Regions from separate parts of the Caulobacter sp. 05T431 genome, predicted to be linked through region 2. Evidence: riboswitches for the same ligand, from Rfam matches in the RefSeq annotation. Region 2 holds a riboswitch; the other holds the start of a gene.

Region 1 (6,345 bases), on a different contig from region 2:
CGGCGGCGGCCGCTCGGGCATCATCGAGACCAACTTCCGCGAGGAATGCGAAACCGACCTGTTCGGTGAGCAGGCCGTCCTCTGCGGCGGCACGGTCGAGCTGGTCCGCGCCGGCTTCGAAGTGCTGGTGGAAGCCGGCTACGCGCCGGAAATGGCTTACTTCGAGTGCCTGCACGAACTGAAGCTGATCGTCGACCTCATGTACGAAGGCGGCATCGCCAACATGAACTACTCGATCAGCAACACGGCCGAGTACGGCGAGTACGTCACCGGTCCGCGCATCATCACCCCGGAAACCAAGGCCGAGATGAAGCGCGTGCTGGACGACATCCAGTCGGGCAAGTTCGTGCGCGACTTCATGCTGGAGAACCAGGTGGGCCAGCCGAGCTTCAAGGCGACCCGTCGCCGCTCGGCCGAGCACCAGATCGAGGAAGTCGGCGGCCGCCTGCGCGCCATGATGCCCTGGATCGCCAAGAACAAGCTGGTGGACGTGGCCAAGAACTAGGCCTCGGCTTCATCGCTGACCAAGACGAACGGCGGGCTCGCGAGGGCCCGCCGTTTTTCGTTTGGCGAAACGGACCAGGCCATCGAGATTGCCGTGATGAGCGCCTTCGACGCCGCCTTGGCCGAACTCTACGAGACCTTCAGCGCCGAGCCGCCGGTGTCGATCCAGGGTTGCTTCTGCTGTTTGGGCGCCGACGCGCGGGAGGTTCTGCTGACGCGGCCGCTTGGCGTTCTGACCAGCGACCAGTTGGCCCCCTATGCATCCAGCGTGTTCCTGACGGTGGGGGACGTCGGCGACTATCGCTATTTCCTGCCGCGCATCCTCGATCTGTCGGCCAGCGACCTGGCCTGGTGGCCGTCCCCAGAACTGGCGGTCGGCGCTCTAACGCGGGCCGAGTGGAGCGCCTGGTCGGACGTCGAGCGCGCCGCGATCCTGGGTTTCCTGTCCGCCTGGTTCGATCGCTGGGCGGCCGGTCTCGGTGACGGCGCCCATGGCGGCGAGGTCGAGACGTTGCTTTGCGGCATGGCGCGGGCCCGGATCGACATCATGCCCTATCTCGTGAGGCTTCTACGGCCAGAGAACGGCGCGGCTTTGCTCGAACTTTTCGACGAGCACGGCGCGCGCGACGAAACGAGCTCCACCCCGCAGGGATTCTGGGACGAAGCGCGGGAGGGCTTTCGGCTGGTGACGGCTTTTCTGGCGTCCGAAGCCGCGCGAGAGCGATTGTCGGACCTGCGCGCTCACCCCAGCACGAACACCGGGCCCCAGGCCACCTGATACTTCCGTGGGCCGGTCGACAGGTGCGGGCGCAGCTGCCAGGCGCCGGGCGGCAGGGTCTGGGCGCCCGGGCTTTCGACATAGGTCTCGACCAGGGCCTCCGCGCCGGGCTCCGACACCGAGAACTGGTCGATGCGCGGCACGGCGCCCGTCAGGGCGGCCGCGATCACGCCCACGGACGCCACGCGCAGCGGGGCGGGGGCGGAGAGGCGGGCCGAAACCTCGGCATAGGCCCCGACCGCCATCACCTCGCGGCCCTGGCGCAGCACGCCGTAGCCCACATGGGTGAAGCCCGGCGCCAGCAGGTTGGCGCGGTGGCCGGGGCTGGACTTCCACTGGCCCATGATCTGGTCGGGCCGCACGGCGCCGCTGGCGTTCAGCCGCTCGGCGATGTTCTCGCCCGGCGCGCCGACCAGGTCGCGGGCCAGCAGGCCCACCCGGGCGGCGGGGCCGAAGCCCTCGCGGGTCATGTGGTCGAACACGCCGGTGCGGGCGATGTCGGCGGCGTGGGCGCGGGCGGCCAGGGTCAGGCCGGGATCGGGCGCCAGGGCGTTCAGGCCCTGGGCCCGCCGGAAGATGTCGCCCAGGTCGTGCAGGTCGGTCTCGAAATCGGGGTCGAAATCGCCCCGGCTCTCCGCCAGCTGGCGGCGCAGGCGGCGGTCATAGGCCAGCCAGGGGTCGCTCATGGCGGCCCGGGCGGGGGCGGGGATGAGGCCGGGCAGGACGAGGGTGGACGCGGCGGCGACGATCAGGGCGCGGCGGTCTGGAGCGGTCTTAGGGGCGTTCATGGTCCTCAAGGCGGTTGACAGCGTCCCGTTTCGGCAAGTTCTAAGGGTCATGAGACCCGTACGTTCCATCTGGCTGGCCGGACCCGAGCCCTGGCTTCCCGACGCCGAGGCCCAGGCCGCGCGCCAACGCGCCCTCTGTGCTGATAACGGCTTCACCGGCCTGACCGCTCCCGCCGTCGTCGAGACCCAGGCCGACAATGTCGAGGTCCAGGCGCGGGAACTCTACGCCGAGAGGATGGCCAAGCTGCGGCAGGCCGACGCCGGGATCATCAACCTGACCCCGTTCCGAGGGCCTTCCTGCGCCAGCGCCGCGGCCTTCGAGGCCGGCGTCCTGGCGGGCCTGGGGCGGCCGGTCATGGCCTATGTCAACGTCGCCGACGAGAGCGAGGCCGAATATGTCGACCGGGTCGAGGTGCACGTGGGCGCCCAGCGCGACGAGCACGGCGTCTGGCGCGACGGCGACGGCTGCGTGGTCGAGGACTTCGGCCTGCCCGAGACCCTGATGCTGTGGGCCGAGGCCCGGCGACTGTTCGTGATCATCACCGACGATCCGCTGCACGACCTGACCGGGCTGGAGATGTGCCTGGACGCGCTGGCGCTGTACGCGGAGTAGGGGATTAAGGTGGGGACACACACTCACGGCAAGGCCTAGCCAGTTCGGCGAAGACCGTGGGGTGAGTGTGTGTCCCCTTCTTCAGGCTACAGCACCGCTCGAGCCGCCTTCGCCGCCGCCACCATGTTGACCAGGGCCGGGCGGACCTCGTCCCACTTGCGGGTCTTCAGGCCGCAGTCGGGATTGACCCACAGCTGCCCGGGCGACAGCCGCGCGCCGGCGCTGGCCAGCAGGGCGACCATCTCCTCGGGTCCCGGCACGCGGGGGGCGTGGATGTCGTAGACGCCCGGCCCGATCTCGGCCGGATAGGCGTAGGCCTCGAAGGCGTCCAGCAGCTCCATCTTCGAGCGCGCGGTCTCGATGGAGATGACGTCGGCGTCCATCGCCCCGATCGCGGCGATGATGTCGTTGAACTCCGAATAGCACATGTGGGTGTGGACCTGGGTCTCGTCGCGGACGCCGGAGGCGGCCAGGCGGAAGGCCTCCACCGCCCAGTCCAGATAGGCCTGGCGGTCGGCGCGGCGCAGGGGCAGGCCCTCGCGCAGGGCCGCCTCGTCGATCTGGATCACCTTGGCGCCGGCGGCCTCCAGGTCGACCACCTCGTCTCGGATCGCCAGGGCGATCTGGCGGCAGGTTTGGCTGCGCGGAATGTCGTCGCGGACGAACGACCACTGCAGGATGGTGACCGGGCCGGTCAGCATGCCCTTCATCGGCCGGTCGGTCAGCGACTGGGCGTAGCGCCACCATTCCACCGTCATCGGACGGGGCCGCGACACGTCGCCGAAGATGATCGGCGGCCGCACGCAGCGCGAGCCGTATGATTGCACCCAGGCGTGCTTGGTGAACACGAAGCCGGCCAGTTGCTCGCCGAAATACTGGACCATGTCGTTGCGCTCGAACTCGCCGTGCACCAGCACGTCCAGGTCGATCTCCTCCTGCCAGGCCACGGCGGCCGCGGTCTCCTCGCGCAGGAAGACCTGGTAGTCGGCGTCGGCCAGGACGCCCTTGGCGTGGGCGGCGCGGGCCTTGCGCACGGCGCTGGTCTGGGGGAACGAGCCGATCGTGGTGGTCGGCAGGGACGGCAGGTTCAGGCGGGCCTGCTGCAGGGCGATACGCCGGGCGAACGGCGAAGCGCGCTGGGCGTCGTCCGGCGTGACCGCGGCCAGTCGAGCCTGGACCGCCAGGTCGTGGATGCGCGGCGAGGACCGGCGCGCGGCGGCGGCCTTGGAGGCGGCCTCCAGGGCCGGCCGGACCGCGTCGCGGCCCTCGTTCAGCGCCTTGGCCAGGATCGTCAGCTCCTCGATCTTCTGGACGGCGAAGGCCAGCCATTGGCGGACCTCCGGATCGATGGCGGTTTCCAGCTCCAGATCGATCGGGGTGTGCAGCAGCGAGCATGACGGCGCCAGGATCACGCGGTCGCCGCCGCGCTTGGAGACGATCGGGTCCAGGCGGTCCAGCAGAGCCTCCAGGTCGGCGTGCCAGACGTTGCGGCCGTCGATCACCCCCAGGGACAGCACCAGCCCCTCGCGGGCCGCCGAGAGCGCCGCGTCCAGCTGTTCGGGCGCGCGGGCCAGGTCGATGTGCAGGCCGTCGACCGGCAGGTTGGCGGCGGTCGACAGGTTGTCGCCATAGGCCCCGAAATAGCTGGTCAGCATGATCCGCAGGCCCGGCGTGGCGTGGGTCAGCAGACCGTAGGCCCGGCGCAGTTCGCCGCGCTCGAACTCGGTCAGGTCCAGGGCCAGGCACGGCTCGTCGATCTGCACCCAGTCGGCCCCGGCCGCCATCAGGCGCTGCAGCACTTCGACATAGACCGGGATCAGCGACGACAGCAGGGTCAGCGGCGAGAAGTCCGGGTCACGGCTCTTGGCCAGCTTCAGGAAGGTGACGGGGCCCAGCAAGACGGGGCGGGTGCGGATCCCCAGGGCCTTGGCCTCCAGGAACTCGTCGATCGGCTTGGTGGACGACAGGGTGAAGACCTGGCCGCGCGACACCTCGGGCGTCAGGTAGTGGTAGTTGGTGTCGAACCACTTGGTCATCTCCATGGCCGGCAGGCCCGCGCCGTGGGCGTGGATGTGKCCGTGTTCGCAGACCTGGGCGTCGCCCTGCGTCCCGCGCGCCATGGCGAAATAGGTCGCGGTGTCGACCTCGCCGCCGGCCCAGCCGTAGGTCGCCGGGACGGCGCCGACCATGACGCTGGCGTCCAGCACGTGGTCGTAGAGCGAGAAGTCGTTGCTRGGCACGTGGTCCACGCCCAGCGCCTTCTGGCGTTTCCAGCCGTGCGCCCGCAGGCCGGCGGCCGTGGCGAGCAGGGAAGGGGCGTCGGTCTTGCCCGCCCAATGGTCCTCGAGCGCGAGCTTCAGCTCGCGGCGCGGGCCGATGCGGGGAAAGCCCAGGGTGGCGACGGTKACGGTCATTTCAAAAAACCTCTGCCGGTGTGAAGGCGGAGGCTTGATCGGGGCGCGCACGCGGTCGCGCACGGGTTCACGGGCCCGGTCGCGCCTTGCAAGCGACCAGACCGGGCACCCCGCCGGAGGACGTTATCTGTCGGGGCAGGTCTCCTGGCTCACGGGTCAGCGCCCCTGTCCTGGCCTTCCCGACGCGCCACCGATCCAGCTTCGGCGCGTCAGTGACACGTATCGGACAGCGGCTCGCCGCTCACAGTTGCGGGGGCAGCGCCGGATTTGGGATTTCACCCCCGCACCGACTTCCCTCTTAGCTCCGGACGCGAACGTCCGCAGACCACGACGAGCCTAGGGAGCGCGCGTTTCGGCTCATCGTCAAGAGGGATATAAAGATATCTTTATATGATTTTCACCAACCGAGCGCCGCGTCGCCGCGCAGGACGGCCTCGGCCGCCGCCGAGTGCCCCGATCCCTCCCGCTCGTGCAGGACCAGCGGCGGCAGCAGCACCAGCGGCGCCTTGCCGGTCTTGATCGCCCGCACGATCACCCGCTTGGCCGGGGCGTCGGCGAAGGGGGCGATGGGGCGGATCCTGAACGAGCCGGCCTTGGGCGCCAGCAGGGCCAGGAGGTCGGCCAAGCGGTCGGCGCGGTGGATCAGGGTGATGGTCCCGCCTTCGCGCACCGCCTTCAGGCAGAAGCCCGTCCAGGCCTTCAGGCCGCCGTCGGCCATCCAGGCGCCGGACTTCTCCGGCGCGGGCGCGCGCAGGGCGGCGGGGTCGTCGAAGAAGGGCGGATTGCTGATCACCGCGTCGAACACCGGCAGGTCCAGGGCCCGGAAGCCGCGCTCGACGTCGCCGGCGACGATCTCCACGCGATCGGCCAGGGCGTTCAGCCCGACATTGCCCCGCGCCAGCTCCACGGCGGCGGAATCGCGCTCCACTCCGACGAATCGGGCGCCGGGGCGGCGGACGGCCGCCGCCAGCAGCGCGCCGCCGACCCCGCAGCCGGCCTCGATCACCCGGTCGCCGGGGGCGGCGTCGCAGGCGGCGGCCAGCAAGGCCGCGTCCATGCCGGCGCGGTAGCCCGTCACGGGCTGGCGCAGCTTGACGCGACCGTTCAGGACGGCGTCTTCGGTGACCGCGAGGGGGCCTGGGGATGTGGGTAACGCGTCCGGCAACGTTTCAAGCCTTGTGCTCGCCTTGACCCTGACCTATCCCGCCAGCATTGTCGCTCGCAACGGCTGATCAAGCCCAAGGGACG
Region 2 (12,671 bases):
GGCCGCAGCGGCGTGACCTGGCGCACCTGGCCGAAGCTGAACGGATTGCCGTAGGCGAAGGTGTCGCTGGAGGCGTTCGCGGGGTTGGTGACCGCCAGGGTCCAGCGCCAGTCCCGGACCGCCAGCTCGGCCGAAAGGCGGCCGGTGACATAGCCGCCCATCGACGGGGAAAGCCGGCGATCGAAGGTCAGGCGCGACTGGCCCACATATTCGACCTCGGTGGTCAGCACCAGACGCCGGCTGGCGGTCAGGTCCTTCTGATAGCGCATCATGGCGCCGGCCGAGACGTCCGGCACGCCGGGAAGCTCGCTCTGGGCCGCCGAGGCGAAGTTGGGGTCCACCTTGCTCAGGCGGGGACGGTTGAACAGGGCGTTGAGCTCCAGGGTCAGGCCCTGGGTCGCCAGCATGGTCGCCTCGACCTCCAGGCCGGTGTTGCGTCCGTCGCCGACATTGGCCGTGTAGGACAGGCCCGAGCTCAGGTACTGGTCGGTCTGGATGTCGGTCCAGACATCATGGAACAGCGCCGTGCGCAGGATCATGCGCCCGTCCCAGGGCCGGACGCTGGCGCCGATCTCGTAGTTGCGCAGATGGTCGGGCTTGAACGAGCCGCGCAGGGCCGACGGCGCGACCAGGCCGCCCGAGTTGAAGCCGCCCGAGCGATAGCCTTCCGAGGTCAGCAGATAGACCAGCCCGCCGCCGGCCCAGGTGCGCTGGAGCGAGAATTTCGGCGAGATGCCCGTGAAACGCGCCTTGCGGTCCATGTCGCGCGACTGCCCCGGCGACGGGGCCTCGACCATCGAGGTGGTGTGGACCTCGCTGCGGAACGCCCGTCCGCCCAGGCTGGCGGTCCAGCCGCCGCCCAGGTCGTAGGCGGTCTCGCCATAGAGCGCCAGTTCGCGCCGCCGATCGCGACGGGCCTCCAGATAGATCAGGCGCGACGGATTGTAGGCGGTGCGGGCCCGCAGTTCGCCGTCGTTGTCCTCGAGGCTGGCCAGGCCGTACAGCCCGACCAGCCAGCGGAAGCGGTCGCCGTCGGGCGACGACAGCACGGCGTCCTCCACCAGCATCCGCACCTTGCTGGCCTCGTCGAACAGGCCGACATCGACCGAGGCCGCGCCGGCGCCGTTCAGGGCCGCCGTGGCGTCGAACCGGCTGGCGAACCGGTGGCGGACATAGCCCGTCGACGATACGAACCGTCCCCAGTCGCCCGCGCCCGTGATCGTCAGCGCGCCTTGCTGCAGGACGTTATCGTGGGTCTCGCGCACCTGGTTGGCGCGCTTCTGGCCGCCCAGCCCGGGGGTGGTGTACTGGCTGTCCGTCGCGTGCAGGTCCTGGCGGGCGCCGGAGAGCGTGATCGACCAGTCCGGATCGATCGCCACCGAAACGGCCGCCCGGCCGCCGATCCGCGTGGTGCGGTCGACGTTCGAGAGGCGCAGGTTGACGTCGTCGACATAGCCGCCATCCACGTCGCTGTAGGCCACCAGACGGACCGCCGCGCGGTCGGTGGCGACCGGCAGGTTGAGGACGCCTTCCAGGCGGCTGCTGGGCGAGCCGGATTCCGTGGCCGCCGCGCCGGCCAGGACCGATCCCGACCATTCGTTCAGCACCGGCTTGGTGGAGACGATCCGGTAGACCCCGCTCAGCGATCCGCCGCCGTAGAGCGCGCCCTGGGGGCCGCGCAGGATCTCCACCCGATCGACGTCGATCAGGCGCAGGTCCGGATCGGGCGCGTTGTAGGTCAGGGGGATGTTGTCGAGATAGGTGCCGACGGTCTGCTGGGTGCGGCCCGTGAAGGTGCCGTCCGACAGGCCGCGCAGCATGATCTTGTTGCGGGCCGCGCCGAGGTTGGTGGTGATGAAGCCCGCGGCCTGCTGGGAGATGCTGGTCGTGTCGATCGCGCCGGTGTCGCTCAGCCGTTCGGCGCTGATCACGCTGACGCCGCCCGCCGCGGCCCCCAGGCGCGTCGGGCGCTTGGTGGCGGTGACGATCACGCCGTCGAGGGCGGCGACGGCCACCGGCGCCGTCGGGGCGGCGGCGACCGGCGGCTTGGCGCGCGCCGCCGTCGGGGCGGGATGGATCACCACCGTGGCGTTGGGGAGAATCTCGAACCGGCAGGGCGCGTCGGCCGTCACCGCCTCCAGCGCCTGGCGCAGGGTCAGGGTCCCGACCACGGGGCCGCTGCGTCCCGGACAGGACGACGCGCCCCCGAGCGTGACCCGCGCCTGCAGGCCCAGGTCGATCAGCGCCTCGGACCGGGGCTTGGCGGGGATCTTGAAGGCGAAGCGGGCCGGCGCGGCCTGCGCCGCTCCAGCCGGGACCAGGCCGGCCAGGACCAGGCTCGACGCCATCGACAGGAGGAGGAAGCGGGGAAGGCGGCCGACGGCGAACGCGCCGGAACGCTCCGGTTCGTCAGATCGAAATCGAAGCTGGGATTCCGTTTCCGAAATCATCGGGCTCCAGCTCTATCCCCCTAGAGCTCAAGCTTCGCGCTTCGAACGATTCCAGGCCCTTCAGCAAGGCTCTAGCGCGCCCGGATCACGATAGCGTCTTCGGTCGTCGTCGTTTTGACGGGAAGCAGGTGTGACAGTCTATCGACCATCGCATCCTGTTCGTCGACGATCAACACGCCGGAAAGTCGCATATTGGCGACCCTGGCGTCGCCCAGCTTCACCGGACGCGGGAAAAGCCGGTTCATGTCCCCGGCGATCTGGGAAAGCGGCTGGTCGCGATAGATCAGCCGACCCTGGCGCCAGCCCGCGACCTCCTCGACGGCCACGGCCTGGAGTTTGGCGTCCGCCGCCTGGCCCTCGCGGTGCGAGAGCCCCTGCCCTGGCCTGAGCCGGAACGGCGTGGCGCCGGCGGCCAGGTTGGGGCGCACCTCGACCAGGCCGCGCTGGACGTTGACCGCCACCTGCCCGTCGCGACGCCGGACGTCGAACTGGGTGCCCACCACCCGCACCTGGGTGTCGCCCGCCGCGATCAGGAACGGTCGCGAGGAATCCTTGGCCACGTCGAAGAACACCTGGCCGTCGTCCATCTTGATCCGGCGCGCGTGGCGCTCGAACCGCACGGTCACGCGCGAGGCGGCGTTCATGTCGATGCGCGAGCCATCCTCCAAGGCGATCGCCCTGCGCTCGCCGACGCCGGTCACATAGGTAGTTTCGTGTCCGCCGATCAGGCCCTTGCTGGGCACGAGGACCGCGCCGGCCACGAAGGCGGCCGCGATCGCGGCGCCGGCCGACCACATCCAGACCCGCCGCGCCGGTCGCAGCGGGACCACATTGGCCGCCAGGGGCGCGGCGACGGGCGCGGTTTCCGCAAAGCGCGTGTCGAGGTCCAGCCCCCGATCGAAGGCCAGGGCGTCGTCATAGGCCTGGGCGTGGGTCGGCGAGGCGGTCAGCCAGGCGTCGAACTCCAGCCAGTCGCCCTCGGTGACGGTCTCGCCCTGCAGGCGGACCAGCCACGCGATCGCGGCCTCGGACGTCTCGGCGTCGATGTCTGTTTGGGCGCGCGTCATTTCGCTCCGTCCCGACGCCACGTTGCGTCCTCGCAAGGATAAGACGTCACCAAGTCGGCGGAACCTCCAAAACCCGTTCCAGAAACAATAGTCGCCCTCATGACAGCTTGGCCATCAGCGCCTTCAGGGCGGCGCTTACATGCTTTTCGACCGAACTGCGACTGACCCCCATGGCGGCCGCGGTCTCAGCGTGACTGAGACCGTCCAGCTTGTGAAGCTTGAAGGCGCGCGCCACCTGCGGCGGCAGGGTGTCGATCGCTGCCATCATCAGCCGCAGGCGCTGGCGGCCGGCCACGACCTCCTCGGCCGACGGGACGTCGGCCACCTGCTGGTCGCCCAGCATGGCGCCTTGCAGGCTGCGCCATCCGCCGTCGCGCGCGCTGGCGCGGGTCTGGCTGCGCAGCCGGTCGAGCATCAGGTTGTTGGCCATGCGGAACAGCAGGGCCGAGCCGTCGCCCTCGACCTCCACCTCGCCCAGGGCCTGCACCTTCAGGAACAGGTCCTGGATCAGGTCCTCGGCTTCGCTGACCGAGCGCAGCCTGGCGGCGAAAACGCGCACCAGATTGGCCCGCTTCTCGCCGTACAACCGGGCCATCGGCGTGATCGTCGAAGGTGGGGCGGGCAGCTCGGGCTCCAAAGACTCAGTGCGGCGAAAGGGTTGCGGCGAGTCCTTAACCTAGGCCGCTGACGCCCGCCGGTCCAGCGCACCGAACACCCTCTTGTTGCGATTGACTCGCAACAAGATTGGCGACTAGATGATGCGAATTATTCGCAACAAGCGCCGAGCGGAGGCCGCCATGACCGCCAGTTCCACACCCCTCCGCTGGACCACCGGTCCGACGGTCGGCGAGAAGCTGCTCCTGGGCGCGATGCGGCACTGGGCGGTGCTGAGGTCGGCGGGCGAATCCCCCGCCCGCCTGGTCGCCCAGGCCCTGGCGTTCCGGGCGTCGAACCGGACCGGCGGACTGTTCGTCGCCTGGATGCAGTCGGTCGAGGCCAGCCTGCGCCGGCCGATCCAGGTGGAGTGCCCGGCCTGCGGCGGCATTTCCACGGACGAGCAGCGGCTGATGGTCTCGTGCGGCCTGGCGGGAACCGCGACGGCGGCGGGCGAGACGCTGCTCGAGCCGCTGCTGATCGATTCCCAGCCGACCATGGTGCTGGCGCGCGCCCTGAACGCCGCCCTGCGGGTCGACGGCTATCCCCTGCCCGTCCGGCTACGCGACGAGCCCGCCGAGCCCGCTCCCGAGCCGCCGACCTTTCACTGAGGCTTGGCGGCGGCCAACCGCAGCACCTCGATCTCGTTCACCATGCGCGCCGACCGCGCGGGCCGCAGGTCGCCCTCGGCCACCAGCTTGAAGGCGCCGTCCTTGCCGCTCAGCGGCGCGCCGTCCGCCTTGTCGGCCAGGATGACGCGGTTGGCGCGGGTGCCCGGGTCCAGCTCGGCCAGGCCGAACGCCACCTGGTAGCCGTCGGACGCCTTGACCAGCACCACGTCGGCCATCTCCGGCCCGTGGATGGCCTTGCCGGTCGGGGTCCCGACCTTGGCCACCACGTCGATCAGCAGCGGCCCCTCGTAGACGTGCTTCTCGCCGTGGGCGTCGAAGGCGACGCTGACGCGCGGCAGGGCGGCGATGTCCGCCGCGCTGAGGCTGGCCGCCTCGCCCGAGGGCCCCTTCAGGGTCACGGATTGAGCGAAGGCCCCGGTGGCCAGGCCGGCGAAGCAGAGGGCGAGAGCGAGGGTTTTCACGAAGCGATCCTATTCGACGGCGAGGATGACGTTGGAGGGGGCGACGGCCGCCACGGCGCGCTCGCCCATGCCGGGCGCCGCCAAGACGGGCACGGTCGCGACCAGGGTCTTGCCCCCGGACAGGCTCAGGCTGATCTCGCTGACCTCGCGCCCGTCCTCGCGGTCCACCACGGTCCCGACCAGGCGGTTGGCGGTCTCTTCCAGCGGGCCGTCGTCGGCCAGGACGACGAAGCTGGACTTGATCAGGGCGATGGCCGGCTTGCCGAGCGCCAGGCCCAGCTCCTCGCGACTGTGGCGGGTGATGATCGACGCGATCTCGAGGCCGCCGCCCAGGTCGAGCGTGACCTTCGCGGTCACCTCGCCGTCCTCGATCGCGACGACGGTTCCGCGCAGGGCGTTGCGGGCGCTGGTGCGCAGACCCAGGCTCCAGAACAGGTCGCCCAAGTCGGCGTCCGGGGCGGCCAGACCTGCTTCCAGGCGCGACAGGGCCGCGCCGATCTCGCGCTCCACCTCGCGGAACGCCCGGATCACGGCCTGGCCGCGCGGCGTGACGACCGCCGCCCCGCCGGCCTTGCCGCCGGCGTTGGCGATCACCAGGGGCGCGTCGAACAGGTTGTTCAGGGCCTGCACCCCGTCCCAGGCGCCCTTGTAGCTTAGGCCCAGTTGCCGGGCGGCGGCGCTTATCGATCCCAGGCCCTCGATGGCCTCGATCAGGGCGACGCGCTCCTGGCCCACCCGCGCCAGCCCGCCGCGGCGCAGGATCAGCGAAGCGCTCAGATCGCCGTCGTTGGACATCGGAACCTCATGCGCGCCGTCCTGACCTGGGCCGTGACCTAGGCGCGAAACCTCGTTATGTAAATCGACTACATAACCCAAGGTCCGGTCACCCCGAAACCATGCCGCCCCTGCCGCCGATCAAGATCGAGACCCGCTGACATGCTCGAGATCGCATGGCTGACGGCCAAGCTGGCGGGGATCACCACCGTCCTGCTGCTGGTCCTGTCCACGCCCCTGGCCTGGTGGCTGGCCCGGGGGCGGTCGCGCTGGCGGACGCCGATCGGGGCGCTGGTGGCCCTGCCGATCGTCCTGCCCCCGACCGCCCTGGGCTTCTACCTGCTGATCGCCCTCGGCCCGCAAAGCCCGCTGATCGCCCTGCTGCACCCGTTCGGGGTGCGCACCCTGGCCTTCACCTTCCAGGGCCTGGTGATCGGATCGCTGATCTATTCGCTGCCGTTCGCCGTCCAGCCGCTGCGCAACGCCTTCATCGCCGTGGGCGACGAACCGCTGGAGGCGGCCGCCACCCTGGGCGCCTCGCCCTGGAACGCCTTCCTGAGGGTGGCCCTGCCCCTGGCCCTGCCCGGCTACGCCGTGGCCGCCCTGCTGGTCTTCGCCCACACGATCGGCGAGTTCGGCGTGGTGATGATGCTGGGCGGCGGCATCCCGGGCCAGACAGAGGTGCTGTCGATCGAGATCTACCGCCTGGTCGAGGCCCTGGAATGGGACAAGGCCCACCAGCTGGCCGGCGCCCTGCTGGCCTTCGCCTTCCTGGTGATGCTCAGCCTGTTGCTGATGGAACGCCGGGTCGAGGGGCGTGCGTCGAAGGCCTGATACTCACAGAGTTATCCACAAGCCCTTGGCGCGAAAAGCTATTCCACGGCCAAGCTCAGATCGCGTCAGAACGGGACGTCGCCCTGGATCGTCACCCGCTCGACGATGCGCTCCTGCGGCCAGTAGTCGAGGATGGCGTAGTGCTGGGTGGCGCGGTTGTCCCAGAAGACGATGGCGTTGGGCGTCCAGCGGAAGCGGACCTGGTATTCGGGAGTCTTCACCCGCTCCAGCAGTTCGGCCAGCAGTTGGGCGGCTTCGTCCTCGGGCAGGCCCAGGATCCGCGTCGTGAAGACCTTGTTGACGAACAGGTGCTTCTCGCCGGTCTCGGGATGGGTGCGGACCACGGGGTGGGCCTGCACCGGATGGGCGGCGCGCAGCTCCTGCCGCTTGGCCTCGTCCACCCGGTAGCCGTAGCTCTGCAGGATGTCGTGCTCGGCCTTCAGGTCGGCGATGCGGTCCTTCAGCTTGTCGGGCAGGTCGCGATAGATGGCGGCGGTGTCGGCGAACAGGGTGTCGCCGCCCAGCGGCGGCATGTGCCGCATGCGCAGCACTCCGCCCATCGACGGCGCGGGGCGGAAGGTGACGTCGGTGTGCCACTTGTTGGCGGCGCGGACGATCGGCACGATCTCCTCGCGCAGCTTCATGCCGTCGGCGGCCTCGATGTGCAGGATTTCGGGGAAGCCGGGCACGTGGGCGGTGACAGGATGCCCCTCCAAATCCCCGAAATAGCGGCCGAAACGGACATGATCCTCATGGCTGATGTCCTGGTCGCGGAAGAACACCACCTTGTGCCGCAGCAGCGCCGTGCGGATGGCCGCCACGCTCTCCGGCGTCAGCGGCTGGCGCAGGTCGACGCCTGAGATCTCGGCCCCGAGCACCGTACCGGCGGGCGTCACGGTGAGACCGGCGTAGTCAGGCGTTTCCGAAGCGGTGATCGGGGTAAAGGCGTTCATGGCGTCCTCCCGGAGCGCCGCCCATCCGCGTGAGCGACGGTTGTTATCCACACCCTAGACGTGGAATTCCGGCGCTCAATCGAGTTTTTCTCATTTCAGCCGCAGGGTGAGGCCGGCCACGACCAGGGTCACGGCCTCGGCGGCCTGGGCCAGGGCCTGGTGCAGCCGCCCGGCCTCGTCGCGGAACCGCCGGGCCAGGGCGTTGTCGGGCACGATGCCGAACCCGACCTCGTTGGACACCAGCCACAGCGCCCCTTCGAACCGCCCGACCACCGCGACCAGTTCGGCCGCCGCCTTCGCCAAATCGCGGTCGTCCAGCATCAGGTTCGACAGCCACAGGGTCAGACAGTCGACCACCACCACGTCGCCGGCGACCAGGCCGTCCAGCGCGGCGGCGAGGTCCATTGGCGCCTCGACCRTGGTCCAGGCCGATCCCCGATCCTCGCGGTGCCGCGCGATGCGCTCGGCCATCTCCGAATCGAAGGCCTGGGCCGTGGCCACCATCACCAGCCGGCCGCCCGTTTCCGCCGCCCTGGCCTCGGCCGCGCCTTGCGCGAAGGCGCTTTTACCGGATCGGGCTCCGCCCAGGACGAGGGTGAACGACAAGACGCGCTCCAGATTGCCAGTCAGATTGACCGTGTGCGGCGCAACATATAGTGCAGCTCTCGCGACAGGTTCCTCGAAAGAGGATGAAAAGGGAACTCGGGTGCGAAACCCGGGCTGCCCCCGCAACTGTAAGCGGCGAGCCCGCGTGTCACATGCCACTGGCCCTTCTTTTCGGAGAAAGGCTGGGAAGGCGACACGCACCGGCAATGACCCGTGAGCCAGGAGACCTGCCCGTCGCGGTCGTCCTTCGTCCGGCCGGGGTGCGCCGAACGATGGGGTTCTTCCCCCGTGGCGACATCGTCTGGCCGGCCCGAATCCTCGGGCTTGCCTTCGTTGCTGCGCACGGAGGACCTGAACATGCGCTCGATTTCCGTCCTGGCCCTGGTGGCCGCCCTTCCCGCCCTCGCTGCGCCGGGCTTCGCCCTGGCCGCCGAAACCTTGGACGACGCCAACGCCGTCGACCAGGTGGTCGTCACCGCCGGCCGCGCCGCCGACAAGCTGTCGGAGACCCCGGTCAGCACGACCGTTATCACCGCCGAGATCCTGCGCCAGCGCCAGGCCGTGGTGGTGTCCGACCTGCTGTCGCGCACGCCCGGCGTCACCGTCACCCGCAACGGCGGCGTGGGCGGCTCGACCCAGGTGCGCATCCGCGGCGCCGAGACCGACCAGACCGCCGTGCTGATCGACGGCGTCAAGCTGAACGACCCCTCGTCGACGGGCGGCGGCTACAACTTCGCCACCCTGCTGGCCGGCGACGTCGACCGCATCGAGGTGCTGCGCGGTCCCCAGTCCACCCTGTGGGGCAGCCAGGCCATCGGCGGCGTGGTCAGCATGATCACCAAGACCCCGGACGGTCCGCTGTCAGGCGACGCCACGGTCGAGGGCGGCTCGCGCGCCACGGCCTACGCCCGCGTCGGCGTCGGGGCCGGCGGCGACTGGGGCGGCTGGCGACTGGCGGCGGGGTCCTACACCACCGCCGGCGTCTCCAACTTCGACGAGGCCATGGGCGGCAAGGAGAAGGACGGCTACCACAACACCGCCGTCAGCGGCCGCCTGGACCTGAAGGTCGCCGAATGGGCGACGGTGGACGCCCGGCTGTCCTACGCCGCCGGCCGCAACGAGTTCGACGGCTTCCCCGCCCCGGCCTTCGCTTTCGCCGACACCGCGGAGTACGGCAAGACCAAGGAACTGGTCAGCTATCTGGGCACGCGCCTGACCAGCTTCGACGGCGCCCTGGAGAGCCGGATCGGCTACTCGTACACCCAGACCGATCGCGACAACTACAACCCCGACCAGGCCGTCACCACCAAGACCTTCGACGCCCGGGGCACCGACAACAGCCTGGAATACCAGGGCACCTGGACGATCAATCCGGTCTGGCGCGCGGTGTTCGGCGCCGAGACCGAGCGCACCTGGTTCCGCACCGCCGCGCCGTCCGACTTCGACCCGAACCCCACGGCCGACCGCCACGCCACCGGAATGGACAGCGTCTATGGCCAGTTGCAGGCCAAGCCCGTCGCGGGCCTGACCCTGACCGGCGGCGTCCGCTACGACGACCACGACACCTTCGGCAGCGCCACCACCTTCCAGGCCGGCGCCACCTGGACCCCGAACGACGGCGCCACGATCTTCCGCGCCAACTACGGCGAAGGCTTCAAGGCCCCGTCGCTGTACCAGCTGTACAGCGACTACGGGAACACGGCCCTGAAGCCTGAAGAGGCCAAGAGCTGGGACATCGGCGTCGAGCACAGCGTCCTGGACGGCCGCCTGCGCGGTTCGGTCACCTATTTCAACCGGGACACCACCAACCAGATCGACTTCCTGTCGAACAACATCCCGCCCAACTTCGGCGGCTACGCCAACACCGCCAAGACCCAGGCCGACGGCGTCGAGGTGGAGGGCAGCTTCGAGGTGAATTCACTGCTGACCCTGTCGGCCAACTACACCAACATGGACGCGGTCAATAAGTCGGCGGGCGCCAACTACGGCAAGGACCTGGTGCGCCGGGCCGGCGAGACCGCCAACGCCGACGCCGAGCTGAGCCTGCCGAACGGCCTGACCGCCGGGGTGACGATGCAGTATGTCGGCCACAGCTTCGACAACGCCGCCAACACCCGGCGGCTGAAGAGCTACGTGCTGACCGACGTGCGGGTCTCCTACCCGATCAACGACACGTTCGAGCTGTACGGCCGGGTCGAGAACCTGTTCGACCAGCAGTACGAGACCCTCTACCGCTACGGGACCCTGGGTCGCGGCGCCTTCGCCGGCGTGCGGGCGAGGTTCTAACCATGGCGACGCCGGCGGCCCTGCTCGGCCACGGCGGACGCCTCGGCGCGGCGCGGACGGCCTGGCCGGACGCGCCGACGCCCTGGATCGACCTGTCGACGGGGATCAACCCCCACCCCTATCCGGTCCCGGCGTTCGCGCCGGAGACCTGGTCGCGGCTGCCCGATCCGGAGTCCCTGCGGGCCCTGGAACGGGTCGCGGCGGCGGCGTTCGGGGTCGAGGACCCCGCGCGGGTCGTCGCGGGGGCCGGCAGCGAGGCGTTGATCCGCCTGCTGCCGCACCTGCTCGAAGGGCGGCGGATCGCGATCTCGGCCCGCACCTACGGCGGCCACGCCGAGGCCTGGCGCGCGGCCGGCGCCGAGATCGTCGCCCCCGGCGACCGGTCGGCCGACCTGCGCGTCCTGGTCAATCCGGACAATCCGACCGGCCGCCTCCTGCCGCCCGACCAAGTCCTGGACCTGGCCGACGGAGCACTGCTGGTCGACGAGGCCTTCGTCGATGTCGATCCGTCCGGGTCGGTCGCCTCGCAAGCCGGGACGTCCGGCTTCGAGCGGCTGATGGTCCTGCGCTCGTTCGGAAAGTTCTACGGCCTGGCCGGCGTGCGCCTGGGCTTCCTGATCGCCGAGCCGGCCCTGGCCGCCCGCGTCCGCCAGGCGCTGGGCGACTGGCCCGTGCCGGGGCCGACGATCGCCGCCGGCCTGGCCGCCTATCCCGACACCGCCTGGGCGACCCAGACCCGGCTGCGCCTGATCGAGGACACCGTGCAGCTGGACCGCCTGCTCCGCGCCGCCGGGTTCGAGATCGCCGGCGGCGCGACCCTGTTCCGCCTGGCGCGGGCCGCCGACGCGCCGCGCCGGTTCGAGGCCCTGGCCCGGGCCGGCATCCTCACCCGCCCCTTCCCCTGGGACGAGACGCTGATCCGCTTCGGCCTGCCCGGTCCGAAAGCCGACTGGCTCCGCCTCGCCGACGCCCTGGAGACCCTCTGATGAGCGACGACCTGAACGCCCAAGACCGCAACGCCAAGCACGCCGAGGCGATGAAGGCCCTCAAGGCCGAGCGCGACGCGATGATGGAGACCAAGACCCTCGCGAAGGGACTGCTGCTGGTCCACACCGGCGACGGCAAGGGCAAGTCCTCGGCCGGCTTCGGCATGGTGGCGCGCAACCTGGGCTGGGGCCTCAAGGTCGGCGTCGTCCAGTACATCAAGGGCAAGTGGAAGACCGGCGAGCGCCTGTTCTTCAGCAAGTTCCCCGACCAGGTCCGCTACGAGGTGATGGGCGAAGGCTTCACCTGGGACACCCAGGACCGCGAGCGCGACGTCGCCGCCGCCCAGGCCGCCTGGCTGGTGTCGCAGGAGATGATCGCCGACCCCAAGCTGGACTTCGTGCTGCTGGACGAGATCAACATCGCGCTGCGCTACGACTATCTCGACATCGACGAGGTGGTGGCGGTGCTGAAGGCGCGGCCCGACGACAAGCACGTGTGCCTGACCGGCCGCAACGCCAAGCCCCAGTTGCTGGAGATCGCCGACCTGGTCACCGAGATGACCCTGGTCAAGCATCCGTTCGAGCAGGGCTTCAAGGCCCAGCGCGGGGTCGAGTTTTGACCGGTCTCACACGACGCGCGGCGGTCGGAACCGGCCTGGCGGCGGGCTTTGCCGGCGGCGTCGCCGGCGCCCGCGCCCTGCCGCGCGTCATCTCGCTCAATCCCTGCCTGGACGCGGTGCTGGTCCACGTGGCCGACCGCGCCCAGATCGTGGCGCTGAGCCACTACGCCCGCGATCCGCAGCAGTCGAGCATCGCGGCGATCGCCCGCACCTATCCGATCACCTATGAGAGCGCCGAGGAGGTGATCGCCCTGCGGCCCGACGTGGTGCTGACAGCCGCCCACTCCTCGCCCGCCACCCGCGCGGCCCTGAAGCGGCTGGGCATCCGCACCGAGCTGTTCAAGGTGC

The links. Region 2 has a riboswitch for cobalamin ahead of AC1U89_RS14015 (TonB-dependent receptor plug domain-containing protein). Riboswitches for the same ligand answer to the same signal wherever they lie in the genome.
Region 1: it holds a riboswitch for cobalamin, as region 2 does, so the genes downstream of both, metE (5-methyltetrahydropteroyltriglutamate--homocysteine S-methyltransferase) here and AC1U89_RS14015 (TonB-dependent receptor plug domain-containing protein) in region 2, are expected to answer to the same signal.

What each region holds. Positions count from the first base shown of each region.
Region 1 is NZ_JBFTKU010000028.1:10,717-17,061, reverse strand. It holds gene ilvC (ketol-acid reductoisomerase) at 1-505, shown strand, start outside; gene AC1U89_RS21665 (hypothetical protein) at 602-1,282, shown strand; gene AC1U89_RS21660 (CAP domain-containing protein) at 1,246-2,070, opposite strand; gene AC1U89_RS21655 (nucleoside 2-deoxyribosyltransferase) at 2,120-2,683, shown strand; gene metE (5-methyltetrahydropteroyltriglutamate--homocysteine S-methyltransferase) at 2,770-5,097, opposite strand; cobalamin riboswitch at 5,215-5,442, opposite strand; gene AC1U89_RS21645 (tRNA1(Val) (adenine(37)-N6)-methyltransferase) at 5,495-6,175, opposite strand.
Region 2 is NZ_JBFTKU010000014.1:24,889-37,559, reverse strand. It holds gene AC1U89_RS14060 (TonB-dependent receptor) at 1-2,348, opposite strand, end outside; gene AC1U89_RS14055 (FecR family protein) at 2,522-3,517, opposite strand; gene AC1U89_RS14050 (RNA polymerase sigma factor) at 3,615-4,112, opposite strand; gene AC1U89_RS14045 (hypothetical protein) at 4,315-4,782, shown strand; gene AC1U89_RS14040 (molybdopterin-binding protein) at 4,776-5,264, opposite strand; gene AC1U89_RS14035 (TOBE domain-containing protein) at 5,274-6,059, opposite strand; gene modB (molybdate ABC transporter permease subunit) at 6,201-6,872, shown strand; gene AC1U89_RS14025 (TauD/TfdA dioxygenase family protein) at 6,938-7,825, opposite strand; gene cobU (bifunctional adenosylcobinamide kinase/adenosylcobinamide-phosphate guanylyltransferase) at 7,916-8,431, opposite strand; cobalamin riboswitch at 8,481-8,680, shown strand; gene AC1U89_RS14015 (TonB-dependent receptor plug domain-containing protein) at 8,789-10,717, shown strand; gene cobD (threonine-phosphate decarboxylase CobD) at 10,720-11,703, shown strand; gene cobO (cob(I)yrinic acid a,c-diamide adenosyltransferase) at 11,703-12,323, shown strand; gene AC1U89_RS14000 (ABC transporter substrate-binding protein) at 12,320-12,671, shown strand, end outside.